DNA from 4 places in the Nocardia sp. NPDC059180 genome. Region 3 is predicted to be linked to each of the others. Evidence: riboswitches for the same ligand, from Rfam matches in the RefSeq annotation. Region 3 holds a riboswitch; each other region holds the start of a gene.
What was found. A riboswitch is a leader RNA that binds a small molecule or an ion and turns the genes downstream of it on or off. The one in region 3 is predicted to bind S-adenosylmethionine.
Positions count from the first base shown of each region.

Region 1: another riboswitch for S-adenosylmethionine. It lies ahead of ACFXNW_RS03475 (aminotransferase class V-fold PLP-dependent enzyme); the one in region 3 lies ahead of ACFXNW_RS25245 (bifunctional o-acetylhomoserine/o-acetylserine sulfhydrylase).
Region 2: another riboswitch for S-adenosylmethionine. It lies ahead of ACFXNW_RS27930 (rhodanese-like domain-containing protein); the one in region 3 lies ahead of ACFXNW_RS25245 (bifunctional o-acetylhomoserine/o-acetylserine sulfhydrylase).
Region 4: another riboswitch for S-adenosylmethionine. It lies ahead of ACFXNW_RS13220 (ABC transporter substrate-binding protein); the one in region 3 lies ahead of ACFXNW_RS25245 (bifunctional o-acetylhomoserine/o-acetylserine sulfhydrylase).

Region 1 covers NZ_JBHZBU010000001.1:746,985-751,884, reverse strand. Annotated here, with positions in the region: gene ACFXNW_RS03480 (flavin reductase family protein) at 280-750, shown strand; gene ACFXNW_RS03475 (aminotransferase class V-fold PLP-dependent enzyme) at 786-2,105, opposite strand; SAM riboswitch class IV at 2,154-2,267, opposite strand; gene ACFXNW_RS03470 (Pls/PosA family non-ribosomal peptide synthetase) at 2,471-4,900, shown strand, end outside.
Region 2 covers NZ_JBHZBU010000011.1:169,123-174,022, reverse strand. Annotated here, with positions in the region: gene ACFXNW_RS27945 (amidohydrolase family protein) at 1-8, opposite strand, end outside; gene ACFXNW_RS27940 (FAD-dependent oxidoreductase) at 62-1,450, opposite strand; gene ACFXNW_RS27935 (hypothetical protein) at 1,615-2,094, shown strand; SAM riboswitch class IV at 2,160-2,274, shown strand; gene ACFXNW_RS27930 (rhodanese-like domain-containing protein) at 2,294-2,710, shown strand; gene ACFXNW_RS27925 (O-succinylhomoserine sulfhydrylase) at 2,707-3,921, shown strand; gene ACFXNW_RS27920 (DJ-1/PfpI family protein) at 4,026-4,658, shown strand; gene ACFXNW_RS27915 (MarR family winged helix-turn-helix transcriptional regulator) at 4,655-4,900, shown strand, end outside.
Region 3 covers NZ_JBHZBU010000009.1:158,375-163,274, forward strand. Annotated here, with positions in the region: gene ACFXNW_RS25235 (NAD(P)-dependent oxidoreductase) at 91-987, shown strand; gene ACFXNW_RS25240 (NADP-dependent isocitrate dehydrogenase) at 1,137-2,354, opposite strand; SAM riboswitch class IV at 2,646-2,756, shown strand; gene ACFXNW_RS25245 (bifunctional o-acetylhomoserine/o-acetylserine sulfhydrylase) at 2,844-4,169, shown strand; gene ACFXNW_RS25250 (homoserine O-acetyltransferase) at 4,166-4,900, shown strand, end outside.
Region 4 covers NZ_JBHZBU010000003.1:605,873-610,772, forward strand. Annotated here, with positions in the region: gene ACFXNW_RS13210 (LppM family (lipo)protein) at 1-488, shown strand, start outside; gene ACFXNW_RS13215 (glycosyltransferase) at 566-1,627, shown strand; SAM riboswitch class I at 1,972-2,065, shown strand; gene ACFXNW_RS13220 (ABC transporter substrate-binding protein) at 2,115-3,740, shown strand; gene ACFXNW_RS13225 (ABC transporter permease) at 3,743-4,753, shown strand; gene ACFXNW_RS13230 (ABC transporter permease) at 4,728-4,900, shown strand, end outside.

The DNA of each region.
Region 1 (4,900 bases), on a different contig from region 3:
CCGCGCTGCGCAACCACCAGGTACAGCCTGGACGGGCGACCTCGAGGAGCCCGGTTCGCGGCCCGGCTCGCGTTTCCGTGGCCGCTGCGTACGCCGAAGGCAAGCAGTGGTCGCGGAAACGCGAGCCTCCCCGGGGCCGCGAACACGCCGCGACGAAGGAGCGGCAAAATCAACACAGTGACCGACGCGCATTCAGAACCGACAGCCACGGGGGCGGAGGCGGGACTGCGGGTGCCCGATGATCTGAGCGGGATCACCGCGGAGCAGTACCGCGCGTCCATGCGCCACTATCCGTCGGGGGTGACGGTGGTGACGCTGTGTTCACCGAAGGGGCCGGTCGGATTCACCGCGACCTCGTTCGCGTCGTTATCGCTGGAACCGCCGCTGGTGTCGTTCAATATCGCGCACACCTCGTCGAGCCTGGAGGCGATGAGCGAAGCGGATTCGGTGGTGATCCATTTCCTCGGTGAACATCAGCGCCACATCGCCCAGCGCTTCGCCCGCAGTGCCGCGGAGCGGTTCACCGACCGATCGCTGTGGACCACACTCGATACCGGCGAGCCGGTGCTGCACGGCACGCCGATCTGGCTGCGCACCACCGTCGAACAGCGCATTCCGATCGGCGACCACACCTTCGTCGTCGGCCGGGTGACTCGCGTGCACGACGCCACGGAGGAGAAGCCGGCGGCGGCGCCGTTGCTGTACCACAACGGCCGCTACTACCGGCCCACTCCGCTCGACGAGGACTGACGAACTCCCGGCCGCGATGACAGGGTATTCCGCGGTCAGCCGATGAGGCAGGGAGTCGCTCCGTCACCATCGACGCCGGTGAACGGCCTGGTTTCCGGGCTCGGATTCCACAGGCCGTCAGTGCGGGTGTAATTCCATGACGGGCCGTCGTGGACAAGCGCGGCGATCGCCGAGATCAGCCGGTCCACGTCCGTAGAGCTGGTGCCCAATCCGATACTCGCGCGCAGCGCACCGTCGAGCCCGAGACGAGCCAGCAGTGGGTGCGCGCAGAAGCGGCCGTCGCGCACGCCGATGCCGTGTTCGGCGGACAGATAGGCGGCCACCTCGCCGGGCGCGAAACCGTCCAGCGTGAAGGCGACGATGCCGACGGTGTCGGGGCTGTCGGACCAGATGCGCGGCAACCGCACGCCGGGGATGGCACACAGACCGTCCCGCAGCCGCTCGGCCAGCAGCCGTTCATGTGCGATCGCCCGGTCGGCGTCGATGTCGGCCAGCGCATCGCAGGCCGCCGCCAACGCCGCGACGCCGAGCACATTGGGCGATCCGGCCTCGTGTCGCTGCGGCGCGGGCGCCCACTCGGTGCCGTCGACCCGTACCTCACGCACCGCACCGCCTCCGGCCAGGTACGGCGGCGCCGCGTCGAGCCAATCCCGGTTGCCGACGAGCACTCCGGAACCGAACGGCGCGTACAGCTTGTGCCCGGAGAAGGCCAGGTAGTCGATGCCGCACTCGCGCAGGCTGATTCGACGGTGCGGCGCCAGTTGCGCGGCGTCGACGAGGATACGGGCACCACACTGATGGGCGATCTCGGCCAGCCGCGCCAGTGGCAGGACCTCGCCGGTCACATTGGAGGCGCCGGTGATGGCAAGCAGCGCAGCCGGTTTCGCACAGAGTTCGGCTACCACACGGCGGACCGTCTCGTCGACCGTATCCGCCGCGGTCACCACCCGCCGCCCACGCCGTTCCCAGGGCAGGAAATTGGCGTGATGTTCGACATCGAGCACCACGGTGTCGCCGGGCACGCAGGCGGCCAACAGGTTCAGCGAGTCGGTGGTGTTGCGGGTGAAGACCACAACCTGGTCGTCGGTCGCGTCGAGAAAGCGGGCGACCGAACCACGGGCGGCCTCATAGCATTCGGTGGAGATCCGCGAGGCGTAGCCCGCGCCGCGGTGCACGCTGGCGTAGTAGGGCAGCAAACGCTGCACCCGGTCGGTGACCTGAGCCAGCGCCGGTGCGCTCGCGGCATAGTCGAAATTGGCGTACGTGCAGGTCCCGCCCTGTACCAGGGGGACATGGAGGTCGTCTCCGGAGACCCGGGCGAGGGGGGCACAGGTCTGATCGAACACAGCAGTCATCACGTCATCCCGTCGGCTGAGGGACCCGCGAAAAGGGGAGTTTCATCGAGTCCGCGCTTGCCGCGCCCGGTCGGGCGTCGGCCCGGTCGTCACCCGGAGCACCCCACCGCGGAGGAGGGTTGCCGACCAGCTAGCCGGGGCTTGACGCTGGCACTCATGACCTGATCCGAGGCTGACAGACCGGCCCCGCTGCTGTCAACCCGGTCGCCGCTGCGGGTACCGTGGACAACTGGTCACCAGGGCATTCGCCGTTTGCCCATTGGTAACCCTCGTATGAAACAACCGTCTTCGAGAATTAGTTGGTGAGGCCGTACCGCCGAACATGGTTACTGCCGGACAGTGCTGAGGAAGGTGGGCCGGACGTGATGCTCCAGCCGCAGATCGACACCGATGGTTCGGTCGAGGAGCTCGATCCGCTGCGACGCTCAACCCTCGCCCCACCTGCGCGAACACTGGTCGACATCCTCGCTGACACCGCGCGCGCCCATCCGGACGCACCGGCCATCGACGACGGCGACACCGCGCTCACCTACACCGAACTGCTGGCCGAGATCGCGGTCACGGTCGAACGCCTCGCCGCGGCCGGTGTGCGCCGCGGCGACCGGGTCGGTGTGCGGATGCCCTCGGGTACCCGTGAGCTCTACGTCACGATTCTTGCTGTGCTGCACGCGGGTGCGGCCTATGTCCCGGTCGACGCCGACGACCCGGATGAGCGAGCCCGCCTGGTTTTCGGCGAGGCTCGGGTCACCGCGATCGTGACCGCCGCGGGTATCGAGCCGACCGAGCACGCGCAGCCGATCCCAGCATCCGCCGAGCAAACCGATGGCCCGGCGCAGCCCTCCCCCACCGATGACGCGTGGATCATCTTCACCTCCGGCTCCACCGGAACCCCGAAAGGTGTTGCGGTGACCCATCGCAACGCCGCCGCGCTCGTCGACGCCGAGGCTCGGCTTTTCCTGCGGGACGCCCCGATCGGCCCCGGTGACCGTGTGCTGGCCGGACTCTCGGTCGCCTTCGACGCCTCCTGCGAGGAGATGTGGTTGGCCTGGCGGCACGGCGGCTGCCTCGTTCCAGCGCCGCGCGCATTGGTGCGCACCGGTGCCGATCTGGGTCCGTGGTTGGTACGGCATGAGATCAGCGTGGTCTCCACGGTGCCGACGCTGGCGGCGACCTGGCCCGCCGAGGCTCTGGAACCGGTGCGGCTGCTCATCTTCGGTGGCGAGGCCGTGCCGCCCGAACTCGCCGAACGCCTGGCAGGTGACGCGGAGTCCGAGCGAGAGGTGTGGAACACCTACGGCCCCACCGAAACCACGGTCGTCGCGTGTTCGGCACTGCTGGACGGAAAGTGGCCCGTACGCATCGGGTTGCCGCTGGACGGCTGGGATCTGGCCGTCGTCGATGCCGCCGGTAATCCGGTCGGCGAGGGCGACTCCGGCGAACTGGTGATCGGCGGTGTCGGCCTGGCCCGCTACCTCGATCCGGCCAAGGACGCCGAGAAGTACGCGCCGCTCGCCTCGCTCGGCTGGGAACGCGCCTACCGCAGTGGCGATCTGGTGCGCAACGACAGTGCAGGACTCGTCTTCATCGGCCGCGCCGACGACCAGGTCAAGGTGGGTGGCCGTCGCATCGAACTCGGCGAACTCGACAATGCCCTGCAACATCTGCCCGGTGTGAGCGGTGCGGCCGCCGCGGTGCGCACCACCACTGCGGGCAATCAGATCCTGGTCGGCTACCTCACCGGAACCGCACCCGACTACGACGTGAAGACCGCCCGCACGCTGCTCGCCGAACAGCTGCCCGCGCCGCTGGTCCCGCGCCTGGTCGTGGTGCCCGAACTGCCCACCCGCACCTCGGGCAAGGTCGATCGCGACGCACTGCCCTGGCCGGTCGCGGGCACCGACGAGAATGTGGACCACGGGCTCACCGGGACAGCCGCCTGGGTGGCGGAACTGTGGAGTTCGATTCTCGGCGCCGAGATCACCGGCGCCGACGCCGATTTCTTCGATCTGGGCGGCGGATCGCTGTCGGCGGCCCATTTGGTGACCGCATTGCGGGAACGATATCCGAGGATCGCGGTCGCCGATCTGTACGACCATCCGCGTCTCGGCGCGCTGGCCGAACTGCTGGACGACACCGCACCCGCGGCCGCCGTCATCGAACGCACCGTCCGCCCGACCCCGCTGGCGGCGCAATGCGCGCAGGTGCTGGCCACCCTCCCGTTGACCACCCTGACCGGCCTGCAATGGCTGACCTGGCTCGCCATCGCGGGCAATATCGCGAGCTGGGCGGGAGCGCTGCCCTGGCTGCCGCAGCTGTCGTGGTGGTGGACGCTGCTGCTGTTCGTCGTGTTCATCACCCCACTCGGCCGCATGAGCATCTGTGTCGCAGGCGCCCGGCTGCTGCTGCGCGGCGTCCAACCCGGCAGCTATCCGCGCGGCGGCTCGGTGCATCTGCGGTTGTGGGCGGCGGTGCGGCTGTCGGAGGCCAGCGGCGCCGAAAACCTCTCCGGCGCACCGTGGATGGTGCCGTTCGCACGGGCGCTCGGCGCGAAGATCGGCAAGGGCGTCGACCTGCACACCCTGCCGCCGGTGACCGGCATGCTCGAACTCGGTGACGGATGCAGTGTCGAACCCGAGGTAGATCTGTCGGGGTATTGGATCGACGGCGACGTCGTCCATATCGGGCCGATCGCGATCGGTCGCGGCGCGGTCGTCGGTGCACGCTCGATCCTGCTGCCGGGCACCAAGATCGGCCGCGGCGCCGAGATCGCCCCGGGATCGGCGGTCGCCGGGAAG
Region 2 (4,900 bases), on a different contig from region 3:
TCGAACACCTGTACAGCATGCCTCAGCGTCGTGTTTCGCGCTTCCCCCGAGCGGGTAGCGCTCAGACCTTGTGCGGCTCGCTGGCGCGCAGCATGTCCTCACGCTCGACGACCTTGACCCGCTCACGGCCTTCCGGCTCACCGAGCGCGCGCTCATGGGCGTCGAGGCGGTACCAGCCGTCCCAGGTGGTGAACGGGATGCCCTTGCTCTCGAGGAACTCGAGCACCGCTTCGAGCTCGGGCCGCTCGGCGGGGACGAAGTTCTTGCTGTCGTCGAGCAGGCAGGCCACCGTCTCGTTGGCGTCGCCCTTGGTGTGGCCGATCAGGCCGACCGGGCCGCGCTTGATCCAGCCGGTGACGTAGGTGCCCGGCATGTAGCGGCTCGCGTCGTCGGCGTTCTCGTCGGCAAGGACGCGACCGGCCTCGTTGGGGACAACGCCCGCCTGATCGTCGAACGGCAGGTTGGTGATGTTCTGCGACAGGTAGCCGACCGCGCGGTAGACGGCCTGCACGTCCCAGGTCTTGTATTCGCCGGTGCCCTTGACGTTGCCGGTGCCGTCGAGCTGGGTGCGCTCGGTCTTGAGGCCGACGACCTTGCCGTCCTCACCGAGCACCTCGGCGGGCGACTCGAAGAAGTGCAGGTACAGCTTGTGCGGGCGGTCGCCCTGATCGCGGATGGCCCACTGCTCGAGGGTGTTGGCGACCATGTCGACCTGCTTGGAGTGGCGGCGGGTGGCCTCGGAGCCCTCGTCGTAGTCGATGTCCTCGGGGTCGACGATGACCTCGATGGTCGGCGAATGATCCAGCTCGCGCAGTTCCAGCGGGGTGAACTTGGCCTGCGCCGGGCCGCGACGTCCGAAGACGTGCACCTCGACGGCCTTGTTCTCCTTCAGGCCCTTGTAGACGTTCGGCGGGATCTCGGTCGGCAGCAGTTCATCGCCGGTCTTGGCCAGCACGCGCGCGATATCCAGCGCGACGTTGCCGACGCCGAGCACCGCGACCTTCTCGGCCTCCAGCGGCCAGGTGCGCGGCACATCCGGGTGCCCGTCGTACCAGGAGACGAAGTCGGCGGCGCCGTAGGAGCCGTCCAGGTCGATGCCGGGGATCGGCAGCGCGCGGTCGGCGTTGGCGCCGGTGGAGAAGATCACCGCGTCGTAGAAGACCTTCAGGTCATCGAGGGTGATGTCGGAGCCGTAGTCGATATTGCCGAGCAGGCGCACCTGCGGCTTGTCCAGCACCTTGTGCAGCGCGGTGATGATGCCCTTGATGCGCGGGTGGTCCGGCGCGACGCCGTAGCGGATCAGGCCGAACGGCGCGGGCATCCGCTCGTAGAGGTCGATGGACACGTCCGCATCCGACTTCATCAACGCATCGGCGGCGTAGATACCGGCCGGTCCGGCACCCACGATTGCGATGCGGAGCGGGCGTGCAGCTGCGGTCTGTTCGGTCATCGTTTACGCGCACCTTTATGGTTGAGACAGTAAATGGCGTCCTGTTTAGCTTAGGCTAAGTTGATGCACGGCTGGATTTCACCTGTACGGCACCGGCCGCGATCCCGCCGATTCTATCGGGGGCATGTCCGGCCTACTTCGGGGACCAGGGATCATCGTCATTCATGAGCGATCAGCAGCCGGCCGATTCGAGTGCGGACAAGGGCGGGGAAACGCCGGCCGACGGGCAGGAATCCGACGATTCGACCCGCTCGATGGTGCCGTTCATCGTCGCGGCGGCGATCGCGGCGATCGTGCTCGCCGTCATCGTGATCTCCGAGCTGGTGTCGCCGGTTGAGAAAAATGTCACAGAGGCCGACCGGGTCGCCGCCGCGGTGCGTGATTTCGGCGATGCGAGTTCGCGCTACGGCTTGGTGCCGCCGAAGGAAGCGGCCTGCCCGGACTTCGACCCGAAGCGCTCACCGATGGCGGGCAGGCTGGACGAGGGCGAGACCGGAAAAGCCATAGAAATCACGAAACTCGAAGATATGAAGGTCGAGGGCGACAGCGCGACGGCGACGGTCACCAGCAAGGTCGACGGAGACGAGGCGACCGGAACCTGGCAGCTGCGGCGCGTCGATAACGAGTGGCTGGTCTGTCACTGAGCCCCTGCGCAGGCCCCTGATCGGGGGTTTGACACGACAACCCCTGGCCAGGCAATCTCGTTTCAGGTCATGAGTGCCAGCGCCAAGCCCCGGCTCGCTGGCCGGCAACCCTCCTCCGCGGTGGGGTGCTCCGGGTGACGACCTGGCACGCATCGAAGCCAGATGCGGCAAGTGCGGATTCTCGAGGAAGGTGCCACACATGACTTATGCCGGCGACATCACCCCGAAACAGGCGTGGGAGATATTGCGCGACGATCCACGGGCGGTCCTGGTGGACGTGCGGACCGAGGCCGAATGGAGATTCGTCGGCATCCCGGATACCAGCGCCATTGATCGGCAGACCGTGCTGATCGAATGGGTCGACGGCACCGGTGCGCGTAATACCGAGTTCGCCCAGCAACTGAGCACCGTCCTCGATGGTCGCGATCCGGATGCCCCCGTGGTGTTCCTGTGCCGCTCCGGCCAGCGTTCGGCCCATGCCGCGACTGTCGCGACCAGCACGGGTATCGAGCCCGCATACAACGTCAGCGAGGGCTTCGAAGGCCCGCTCGACGAGTTCGGTCACCGAGGTGTCGCCGGTTGGCGCGCCGACGGCCTGCCCTGGCGGCAGTCGTGATCACCGGCGGCGCGTTCAACCGGCCGCTGCCGGAGGGCGTCGGGCCCGCCACACTCGGTGTGCGCGGCGGAGTGCGGCGTTCGGGATTCGAGGAGACCTCCGAAGCGCTGTATCTGACGTCGGGTTTCGTGTACGAGAGCGCTGAAGCGGCCGAGGCCGCGTTCACTGGCGAGGTCGAGCATTTCGTCTACTCCCGCTACGGCAACCCCACGGTCGCCATGTTCGAGGAGCGGATGCGGCTGCTCGACGGCGCGGAAGCGTGTTTCGCCACCGCGAGTGGTATGGCCGCGGTGTTCACCGCGCTGGGTGCGCTGCTCGGCGCGGGTGACCGGCTGGTCGCCGCGCGCAGCCTGTTCGGCTCCTGTTTCGTGGTGTGCAACGAGATCCTGCCGCGCTGGGGTGTGGAGACGGTCTTTGTCGACGGTGAAGACCTCGACCAGTGGGAGCAGGCGCTGTCGGTGCCGACCACGGCCGTGTTCTTCGAGACGCCCGCCAACCCGATGCAGACTCTGGTGGACGTGCGCCGGGTGAGCGAGATGGCGCATGCCGCGGGCGCGAAGGTGGTGCTGGACAACGTCTTCGCGACGCCGCTGTTGCAGCGCGGCTTCGAACTCGGTGCCGATGTGGTGGTGTACTCCGGTACCAAGCACATCGACGGACAAGGCCGGGTACTCGGCGGTGCGATCCTCGGCGCCGAGGACTACATCGGCGGTCCGGTCAAGAACCTGATGCGCCACACCGGTCCGGCGCTGAGTCCGTTCAACGCGTGGACGTTGCTCAAGGGCCTGGAGACCATGCCGTTGCGGGTGCGCCATTCGACCGAATCGGCCCTGCGGATCGCACGTTTCCTGGAGGGCAATGATTCGGTGAGCTGGGTGAAGTACCCGTTCCTGGATTCGCATCCGCAATACGACCTGGCGGCGAGTCAGATGAGCGGCGGCGGCACCGTGGTCACCTTCGAGCTGAAGGCGCCCGAGCACGAGGCGAAGAAGCGTGCCTTCGAGGTGCTGAACCGGCTGCGCATCGTCGACCTGTCCAACAATCTCGGCGACGCCAAGACCCTGATCACTCATCCGGCTACCACCACCCATCGCGCGATGGGTCCGGAGGGGCGCGCCACCATCGGCCTGACCGACGGTGTCGTGCGTATTTCGGTGGGGCTCGAGGATGTGGAGGATCTGCTCGGCGATCTGGAGCATGCGCTGAGCTGAGTTCATATGCTGCGGAAAGGCCGGTGCCCGGTGATGGCACCGGCCTTTTTCGGCTTCCAGTATTGACAGTATGCTGTCAAATATGACAGCATACTGTCATGACCATGAAAACAGTTCACGTAGCCGCCTACGATCTGCTGGCCGATTGGGAGGTCGGCGCGGCGATCGCGCACATCAACCACAATGTGAATCTCCAGCGTGAGCCCGGTAGTTTCCAGGTCCGCACGGTCGGCCCGTCGGCCGAAGCGGTCACCACCATGGGTGGGATGCGCGTCGTGCCGGAGATGGCACTGGCCGATCTCGACCCGGCCGACAGTGCGCTGCTGATCCTGCCCGGCTCGGCGCTTTGGGACGAGGGTGGACTCGGCGAGTTCGCTGCCGCCGCACGACGATTCCTCGATGCGGGCGTTCCTGTAGCGGCCATCTGTGGCGCGACCGCAGGCTTGGCTCGGGAAGGGCTGCTCGACGACCGCAAGCACACCAGCGGGGCGGCCGAATACCTCGCCTACAGCGGATACGCCGGTGGGGACAGCTATGTCGAGGAGGCCGCGGTGACCGGCGGTGATCTGATCACCGCGGGCCCGACCGCGCCGTGGGAGTTCGCCCGAGAGATCTTCGCCAAGCTCGACCTGTACGAACCGCACATCCTCGACGCCTGGTACCGACTGTTCGCCAAGAGCGACGCGTCGGCATTCCCGGTGCTGGTCGAGCAGGAGGCCAAGGCGGCAGCTTCGTGACCGTCGAGCCCACCGCATCGCGCGCCGATCAGAGTCTTTTCAGCACCGCCGCGATCACCGTGTTCCGACTGAACGGCCAATTCCTTTCCATTGCCGAGGAATTGGCCGCTCCGGCGGGGCTGACCGCCGCCTGGTGGCAGGTGCTCGGCGCTGTTCTGCGTGAACCGCTGCCGGTGGCAGGCATCGCCCGCGAGATGGGCATCACCCGCCAGAGCGTGCAGCGGATCGCGGATCTGCTGGTC
Region 3 (4,900 bases):
TGGAGGATGTGTTCCTGGTATCGCCGCGCGGCGTTGTACCCCAAAGTCGTAGCGGCGCCCCAAGCTACGTCTGCCAACAGGAGTCACATCATGACCAACAACAGCACTCCGGTGACCGTCCTCGGGCTGGGCCGGATCGGCGCCGCACTCGCCGAACTGTTCCTGCGCAACGGCCATCGGACCACCGTGTGGAACCGCACCCCGGGCAAGGCGGACCAGCTCGACGGGCTCGGGGCGCATCGAGTGGATTCGGCGGAGGCCGCGATCGGCGCGGGCGAGCTGATCGTGATCGCGGGTGTCGATACCGCGACCGCGACGGCGCTGGTGAGTGAGGTGGGCGAGCTGGTGGCCGGACGCGACATCCTCAACGTCGCCACCGGTCGCCCCGATCAGGCCCGCGAACTGGCGACCCTGGTCACCGAACTGGGCGGGCGGTTCCTCGACGGCGCCATCCTCGGCGTCCCGCAAACCCTGGGAACCACCGACACGCTGTTCCTCTACAGCGGCTCCGCCGAGGCACAGCAACGGCATGCGAGCACCCTCGCCGAACTCGGCACCGTGAACTATCTCGGCGCCGACGCCGGCCTGGCCGGACTGCACGATATGGCCGTGCTGGCCGGGATGTACGGCCTGTTCGGCGGCTTCTTCCAGGCGGTGGCCATGGTAGACAGCGAGGGCGTCGGCGCCACCACGTTCACCGCCGACTACCTGATCCCGTGGCTGCGCTCGCTGCTGGATCTGCTGCCGACGCTGGCTGCTGAGATCGACTCACGGGAGTTCCCGGTGAACTTCTCCGACCTCGCCGCCAACCGCGTCGGACTCGACAATATCCGCACCGCCGCACACAACCAGGGCGTCTCCAGCGAGCTCATCGACCCGCTGCAACGCCTGTTCGACAAGCAGACCGAGCTGGGTCACGGTGCGGAGAGCTTCACCACCGCGGTCTCCGGTCTGCTCACCTCCGGGCGCCCGGTCGGCGTTCGCTGACACCCCCGGAAACACCTCGGGCACCCCGCATGATGTGCGGGGTGCCCGTGTATCCAGCCGGACCCTTGTCCGCCGGCCGCGGCGCCTCGGTAGGGGCGCCTCACGGCCGGCAGCGGTCCTGCCGAGGCAGATCAGCTCAGCGGATCAGCTCAGCGGGTGGCGCGTGCCAGATTGGCATCCAGCGCGGCCAAGAACTCTTCGGTGCTCAGGTAGCCCTGGTCACCGCCGACGAGCAGCGCGAGGTCCTTGGTCATCTGACCGCCCTCGACGGTCTTGATGACGACGTCCTCGAGGGTCTGCGCGAAACCGATCACCTCGGGGGTGTTGTCCAGCTTGCCGCGGTGCTCGAGGCCGCGGGTCCAGGCGAAGATCGACGCGATCGGGTTGGTCGAGGTCGGCTTGCCCTGCTGGTGCTGACGGTAATGCCGGGTGACCGTGCCGTGCGCGGCCTCGGCCTCACAGGTCTGGCCGTCCGGGGTCAGCAGCACCGAGGTCATCAGGCCCAGCGAACCGAAGCCCTGCGCCACGGTGTCGGACTGCACGTCGCCGTCGTAGTTCTTGCAGGCCCAGACGTAGCCGCCCTCCCACTTCATGGAGGAGGCGACCATGTCGTCGATCAGGCGGTGCTCGTAGGTCAGGCCCGCCGCCTCGAACTGGCTCTTGAACTCGGCCTCGAAGACCTCCTGGAAGGTGTCCTTGAACATGCCGTCATAGGCCTTCAGGATGGTGTTCTTGGTCGACATGTAGACCGGGTAGTTCTGCTGCAGGCCGTAGTTGAACGATGCCCGCGCGAAGTCCTCGATCGACTTCTTGAAGTTGTACATACCCATGACGACGCCGCCGTCTTCGGGCATCTTCACGACCTCGTGCACGATCGGCTCGCTGCCGTCTTCCGGGGTGAAGGTCAGCGTGACGGTGCCGCCCTGGAACACCTTGAAGTCGGTGGCGCGGTACTGGTCACCGAAGGCGTGACGGCCGATGATGATCGGCTTGGTCCAGCCAGGTACCAGGCGCGGAACGTTGGAGATGATGATCGGCGCGCGGAAGATCGTGCCGCCGAGAATGTTGCGGATAGTGCCGTTGGGCGAGCGCCACATCTTCTTGAGGCCGAACTCTTCGACACGGGCCTCATCGGGGGTGATGGTCGCGCATTTCACGCCGACGCCGTGCTTCTTGATGGCGTTCGCAGCGTCGACAGTGACCTGGTCGTCGGTCTTGTCGCGGTACTCGATGCCGAGGTCGTAGTACTCGAGGTTCACATCGAGGTACGGGTGGATCAGCTTGTCCTTGATGAACTGCCAGATGATCCGGGTCATCTCGTCGCCGTCGAGTTCTACGACGGTGCCTTCAACCTTGATCTTGGACATGGATCTTCGTGTCCTCCTAGGATGGTGCCCTTATTGCACGGCCAGGCGAACACGCTTGTGAGCGGACCCCAGCTGTTCAACAGACAACGTATACGCCTCGTGTTGTCCGCGAGACGTCTGGTGCAAACAAGACGAGCGTACTGCTGCTGGCGACCTCACTGTGCGGGTAGGTCAGGGTGTGAGCCGGATTACGGTTCGCCGTCGATTCCACCGCAGCTCACCCGCCGCCGATCCCGAGCATGGGAAGCCGGGGTTCGGGCCGTGAGGGCCCGCCGGTTACGATGGCGGTCAGGTCATGAGAGCCAGTGCCAAGCCCCGGCTAGCTGGACGGCAACCCTCCTGCAGCGGTGGGGTGCTCCGGGTGAGGACCGGGCTCCCGAGAGCCGGGAGCAAGCGCGCACGTAGGAGGTCACCGAGATGTGTTGTTGTTGTTTGTCGCTCGCGCACAGATAACCCAGTAATCCCGGCGAACAACCTTTGGAGCATGCCTTGACCGACGCCACCGTGCCCGATCCGACCGCAGCCTGGTCCTTCGAGACCAAGCAGATCCATGCCGGTCAGGCCCCGTGCGAGAGCACCGGCGCCCGCGCGTTGCCGATCTACCAGACCACCTCCTATGCCTTCCGCGATACCGATCACGCGGCGGCACTGTTCGGGCTCGCGGAGCCCGGCAACATCTACACCCGCATCATGAACCCCACCCAGGACGTGGTGGAGCAGCGAATCGCCGCCCTGGAAGGTGGTGTCGCGGCGCTGCTGGTGGCCTCCGGACAGGCGGCCGAGACCTACGCGATCCTGAACCTGGCCGGCGCGGGTGATCACATCGTGTCCAGCCAGCACCTCTATGGCGGCACCTACAACCTTTTCCGCTACACGCTGCCCAAGCTGGGTATCGAGGTTTCCTTCGTCGACGATCCGGATGATCTGGAGCAGTGGAAGGCCGCGGTCCGGCCCAACACCAAGGCCTTCTTCGGCGAGACCGTCGCCAACCCGAGCAGCGTGGTGTTCGATATTCCCGGTATCTCCGCGGTCGCGCATGCGGCGGGTGTGCCGTTGATCGTGGACAACACCGTCGCCACCCCCTACCTGATCCAGCCCCTGACCCACGGCGCCGACATCGTCGTCCACTCCGCCACCAAATACCTCGGCGGCCACGGTGCCGCCGTGGCCGGCGTCATCATCGACGGCGGCACCTTCGACTGGACCATCACCGACGCCAACGGACAGTCACGGTTCCCCGGGTTCACCACCCCCGACCCCAGCTACCACGGCGCCGTCTTCGCCGACCTCGGCGCACCCGCCTACGCCTTGAAAGCCCGCGTCCAACTGCTACGCGACCTCGGCTCCGCAGTCTCACCCTTCAACGCCTTCCTCATCGCCCAAGGCATCGAAACCCTCAGCCTGCGCATCGAACGCCACGTCACCAACGCCCTCGCCGTCGCCGAATACCTGACTGGGCACCCCGACGTCGAATCCGTCGCCTACGCCGGACTACCCACCTCCCCCTGGTACGAACGCGGCACACAACTCGCCCCCAAAGGCGTCGGCGCCATCGTGTCCTTCGAACTACGCGGCGGCATCGACGCAGGCAAGAAATTCGTCGACGCCCTCACCCTGCACTCCCACGTCGCCAACATCGGCGACGTCCGCTCCCTCGTCATCCACCCCGCCTCCACCACCCACTCCCAACTCACACCAGACGAGCAGCTCGCCGCCGGCGTCACCCCCGGCCTCATCCGCCTCGCCGTCGGCATCGAAGGCATCCACGACATCCTCACCGACCTCCACGCAGGATTCACGGCGGCGGCGACGTGACCGTGAGTGCCGACCGCAGGACCGCCCGTGTGACGGCGGCCGAGTTGCCGCCGCCGGACGGGCGGCTCGGCACCATCGCCGTCGGGGATATCGCGCTGGAGAACGGCGAGATCGTCCCCGATGTGCACCTGGCCGTGCAGCGCTGGGGTGAGCTGTCACCCGAGCTGGACAATGTGGTGCTGGTGGAGCATGCCCTGACCGGCGACTCTCATGTGGTCGGCCACCCCGACGACATTCATCCGCAGCCAGGCTGGTGGGACGGCATGGTCGGTCCCGGCGCTCCGCTGGACACCGACGAGTGGTGCGTCGTGGCGATCAATGTGCTCGGCGGCTGCAAAGGCAGCACCGGGCCGTCCTCGGCAGCACCCGATGGGAAGCCGTGGGGTTCTCGGTTCCCGGAGATCTCCATCCGTGACCAGGTGACCGCCGAAGCCGTGCTGCTCGACCTGCTCGGCGTCGAACGCCTGGCCGCCGTGGTCGGTGGGTCGATGGGCGGCATGCGGGTCCTGGAGTGGATGGTCGGCGCCCCCGAACGAGTCTCGGCGGCGCTGGTGCTCGCGGTGGGTGCACGCGCCACCGCCGACCAGATCGGCACCCAGACCACCCAGATCGCCGCTATTCAGGCCGATCCGCACTGGCAGGGCGGCGACTACCACGACACCGGCCGCATCCCGACCGCAGGCATGGGGATCGCGCGGCGCATCGCCCATCTGAGCTACCGCACCGAAGGC
Region 4 (4,900 bases), on a different contig from region 3:
GCCAGGACGGCTACACCGGCAGCCAGGTTTTCTTCGACGACCTGTCCTTCGGTGAGGTGCAGCAGCTCGGTCAGCTGTCCGAACAGACTCAGGGCATGTTCCAGTTGCAGTTCCAGCGCACCGGTGACCTGGTCAGCCTCAACGGCAGGGTGGATTTGAAATCGGTGCCGCCGCACGGCTCGGACGTGCAGTTCAGCATCGCGTTCCCGGCCAGGATCGCCAAGACCAACGGCACCCGCGAAGGCGATTCGGTGGTGTCGTGGAAGCTGCCGCCGGGTGATGTGACGAATATGCGCGCCGAGGTCAGCTACGCCGACCCCAACACCCGGTCCTTCGCGGGCTGGGCGGGCATCGTCGGTGGTATCACCCTCGCCGTCGCTGCCGTCGTCGCAGCCCTCGCCTACGTCAACCGCAACCCGGCCCCACCGAATGCCCCGGCCCCCAACTTCGATATCGGGCGTTGGTGGCGCGAAGTTCGCAGTAGGTGAGATCGGGGACGACGACCGCGGTTCGCGCGGGTTCGGGAATCGCGGTGGCCGGATGCGCTGTCGCGGTATGGAACCTGATGACGATGCGCCGCCTGATTCCGGGTCCGTCTGTGGACGAGTCCGTTGCAGTCTGTGTCCCGGCCCGGAACGAGGCGCGGCAGCTGCCTGAGCTGATCGCCGATCTGCGTGAGCAGACGGGGGTGCCCGGGCTGCGGGTGCTGATTCTGGACGACGGTTCTACGGATGGCACCTACCAAGCGGCAAAACGGGCTGCCGGTGACGATCCGCGAATCACGGTGCTGCGCTGCGCCGACGAACCCGAACCGGGCTGGACTGGTAAAGCGGCCGCGTGTGCCCGGCTGGCAGCTGCGGCCGATGCTGCGGTGTTGGTGTTCGTGGATGCAGATGTGCGGCTGGCCCCCGCCGCGATCGCTGCGGCAGTGAATGAACTGCGGGCGGGTCAGGCGGCTCTGGTGTCGCCCTGGCCGCGACAGCTCGCGGCCTCGCCCGCCGAACACCTGGTGCAGCCGCTGCTGTGCTGGTCATGGGCCACGACGTTGCCGGTGTCGGTGGCCGACCGGGGAACCCGGCCGTCGATGGCGGTGGCATGCGGGCAGTTCCTGGTCTTCGACGCCGAGTCCTACCGGACCATCGGCGGTCACACGGCGGTGTCGGGCAGTGTCACCGAGGACCTCGATATCGCCAGGACGTTGCGCCGAAAGGGCATGCGGACCGCCGTGGTGGCGGCCGGACCATTGGCGAGCACCCGCATGTACCACGACGCCGCCGAGCTCGAGGCCGGCTACACACGGTGGCTCTGGTCCGCATACGGCGGGTCGGCAGCCGGCGGGCTCACGGTGGGAGCCATTGCCGCCCTGGTCTATTGGCTGCCGCCGCTGGCTGCCATTGCCGGACGTGGAGACATCCGACGCGCGGGCCTGCTCGGCTATGCCGCGGCCGTCGCTGGACGCCTCGCGGCTCGCGCCCTCGAAACCGGTGCGGCACCGCACCGCGACGACATCACCGCAGCACTGGCACATCCGTGCTCGGTGGCTATGTACCTGTACCTATGGGCCAGGTCCCGCCGCGCCCTACGTCGCGGTGCGCTCGCGTGGAAGGGTCGGCGGATCGCGCCGTAATGCGATACGCCCGGGAGCCGGCTTTCGGTCGCACCGACCCCGGTTCGCTCACGGCACCTCGGTAATTCCACTGTCGGCAGAGACAGGAGCGGTCGCCGCTCCGAATGGTGCCGAAGACGGCGGCGAGGACACGCAGGTCAGGCCGTCGACACAGGCGGACATTCACGATATTCCCGTGACCGCGTCCGGCACGTTACCTCGGATCCGACCGTGTCACTTGCGGCGCGCGCCGGGTGCGCGGGACAAGAGCTGAACTCACCCTGATTACTACCATTGTGCTGCGGTTTCCCTGCGACGCATGATGATTCGGCCCGATCGGATACCGCACCGCGTCCGGTCCGGCGAGACCATCCAGAGCGACCGAGAGACCTGGCTCGTCGACGTCGCAGCAACCCCCCGGTCACCGGGTGCGGGTGCTTCCGCCGGGACCGATGGAGGCACAGATGAAAGACGCCGACAAGGCCGCAACTACGAACGGAGCGCACAGGTGACCCGATCTCGACCCCGGGTCGCCGCGTTGACCGGCGCGCTGCTCGCCGCCACCACACTCGCCGGCTGCGGATCCGGTACTTCGGCACCGGACGCCGCGGCCGGGCCGCCACAACCGGGCGGAATTCTGCGCTACGGGCTTTCGGTGGCGCCGACCTGCGCGGATCCGGCGCAGGCGAGCACCAATCAGACGATTTACGTGGCCCGGCAGGTGGTTGATTCGCTGACCGATCAGGATCCGGAAACCGGTGAGCTGAAGCCATGGCTGGCCACCGGCTGGGAGGTGAGCCCGGATGCGAAGGTGTTCACCTTCCACCTCGCCGACGGGGTGAGTTTCAGCGACGGGACGCCACTGACCGCGGACTCGGTGCGCAAGACCTTCGACTCGATCGTGCGGACGCTCGGCGCGGCCAAGGCACCGCTCGGCACCAGCTACCTGACCGGCTACGTCGGTACGACCGCGGTCGACCCGTTGACGGCGCGAGTGGAGTTCAGCGCCCCGAACGCCCAGTTCCTGCAGGCGTCCTCGACCCCGCAGCTGGGCATCCTCGCCGACGCCACGACCGCGCGGTCCGCGGAGGATCGGTGCGCCGGCGCGGCCACGGTCGGGTCGGGGCCGTTCAGCTATGCCGACTACCGCCAGGACGTGTCCGCCACGCTGGTGAAGCGCCCCGGCTACGGGTGGGGCTCGGCGGTGTTCGGCCATCAGGGCGAGGCGTATCTGGACCGCATCGAGTTCACCGTTGTCCCCGAGTCGGGTGTGCGGACGGGTTCGTTGTCTTCGGATCAGCTCGACGCGACCAGCGACGCACTGCCGCAGGACGCACCACAGATCGAGGCGACCGGCGGCCGGGTGCTCAGCACCGCCAATCCGGGGATTCCGTTCGGATTCCAGCCGAATGTGACCCGCGGCCCGCTGCGCGATCCCGCGGTGCGGCAAGCACTGCTGACCGCGATCGATCGACAGGAGCTGGTCGATACCGTGCTCGGACCGCAGTTCCGGCCTGCGACCAGCGCACTGGCGTCCAGAACGCCCGGCTATCTGGATCTTTCACAGCGCATCGGTTTCGATCCCGACGCCACGCGCGCGGCCCTCGACCGTGCGGGCTGGGTGCGCGGTGACGACGGTATCCGGGTGAAGGACGGGCAGCGCCTGGGTTTCGCAGTGACGTTCAGCCAGGTGTTCGCCGGTAATCAGGCGATCCTCGAGCTGATCCAGCAGCAGCTGCGCACGGTGGGCATCGATCTGACGCTCGATCTGGTGTCCAACGCGGAATACACCGCACGCCAGAGCAGCAAGGATTTCGACGCGCTCTACTACAACAGCACCCGCGCCGACGGCGATATCCTGCGCACCGGCTTCGGTCTCGACGGCCGCAACCTCAATGCCCGCGCACCGATCCCGGCACTCGACGATGTGCTCACCGCGCAGCTGGGCGCGGTCGACTCAGAAACACGAAAGGCATTGATCCAGCAAGCCCAGCAGCAGGTACTCGATGCAGGTCTGTGGATCCCGACTGTCGAGCTGTCGCAGGCAATCGGCGCCGGTGCGGCGGTGCAGGACCTGAAGTTCGAAGCGTCGGCGCGGCTGCAGTTCTACGACGCCTGGCTGAGTGGACGCTGATCATGGCCAGATATGTACTGCTGCGGGCGGTTTCCGCGGTGTGGGTGCTGTGGGCGGCGTTCACCATCTCCTTCGTCGTGCTGTACCTGTTGCCCGCCGATCCGGTGGCCATCGCGGCCGACGGCGGCGGTGGAGGTACTCCGGTCGACGCGGCCGCCCTCGCCGGCATGCGGGCCAGATACGGGCTGGATCAACCGCTGTGGGAGCAGTACCTGAGCTCGCTGTCGCATGCGGTGCGCGGCGATTTCGGCCGATCCATCGCCACCGGACAGCCGGTGAGCGAGGCGATCGTGGACGCGCTGCCGTCGACCCTCGCTCTGACCGGACTGGCCCTGCTGTTCGCGGCTGTCGGCGGAACCGCGCTGGCGTTCGCCGCGACCTATACCCGCACGCCCTGGCTGCGCGGGGTATTGGCCGCGCTGCCGCCGATCGGGGTGTCGATGCCGACGTTCTGGACCGCACTGATCCTGTTGCAGCTGTTCTCCTTCCGCTGGCAGCTGGTGCCTGCGTTCGGCGGGATCGCGCTACCCGCGGTGACGCTCGCGATTCCGATCGGCGCGGTGATCGCGCAGGTGCTCGCCGCGGGGCTGGAATCGACGTGGCGGCAACCATTCACCGAGGTCGCACTGGCCAAGGGCGCCTCGCGCTGGTGGGTGCAGCGGCGGCATGTGGCGCGGTTGGCGAGCGTGCCCGCCTTCACCATCGCCGGTGTGCTGGTGGGCAATATGCTCGCCGGTTCGGTGGTCGTGGAGACGGTATTCGCACGGCCGGGGCTCGGCAGGCTCACCCAGACCTCGGTACTGGCCCAGGACATTCCGGTGGTGCAGGGCATCGTGCTGGTCAGTGCGCTGGCGTTCGTCACGGTCAACCTGGTCGTCGATCTGCTGTATCCGGTGCTGGACCCGCGGATCGAGGGCCGGTCGCGCGCAACGGCGGCAACCACTGATCGGCGCGGAATCCTCGCGTACTGGCGCCGGGAGGTGACCGATGGCGCTCGAACTGCTCGAACGTGAACCGGCGATAAGTACTCCCGTCGACGACCAGTCGGCACAGGTGCGTAGGCGCTCGCGGGCATGGACCTGGCTGCGCCGCAATATCGCACTGATCCCCGCCGTTGCGGTGATCGCGCTGGCGATCGGCTGGGCGCTGGCACCCTCGGT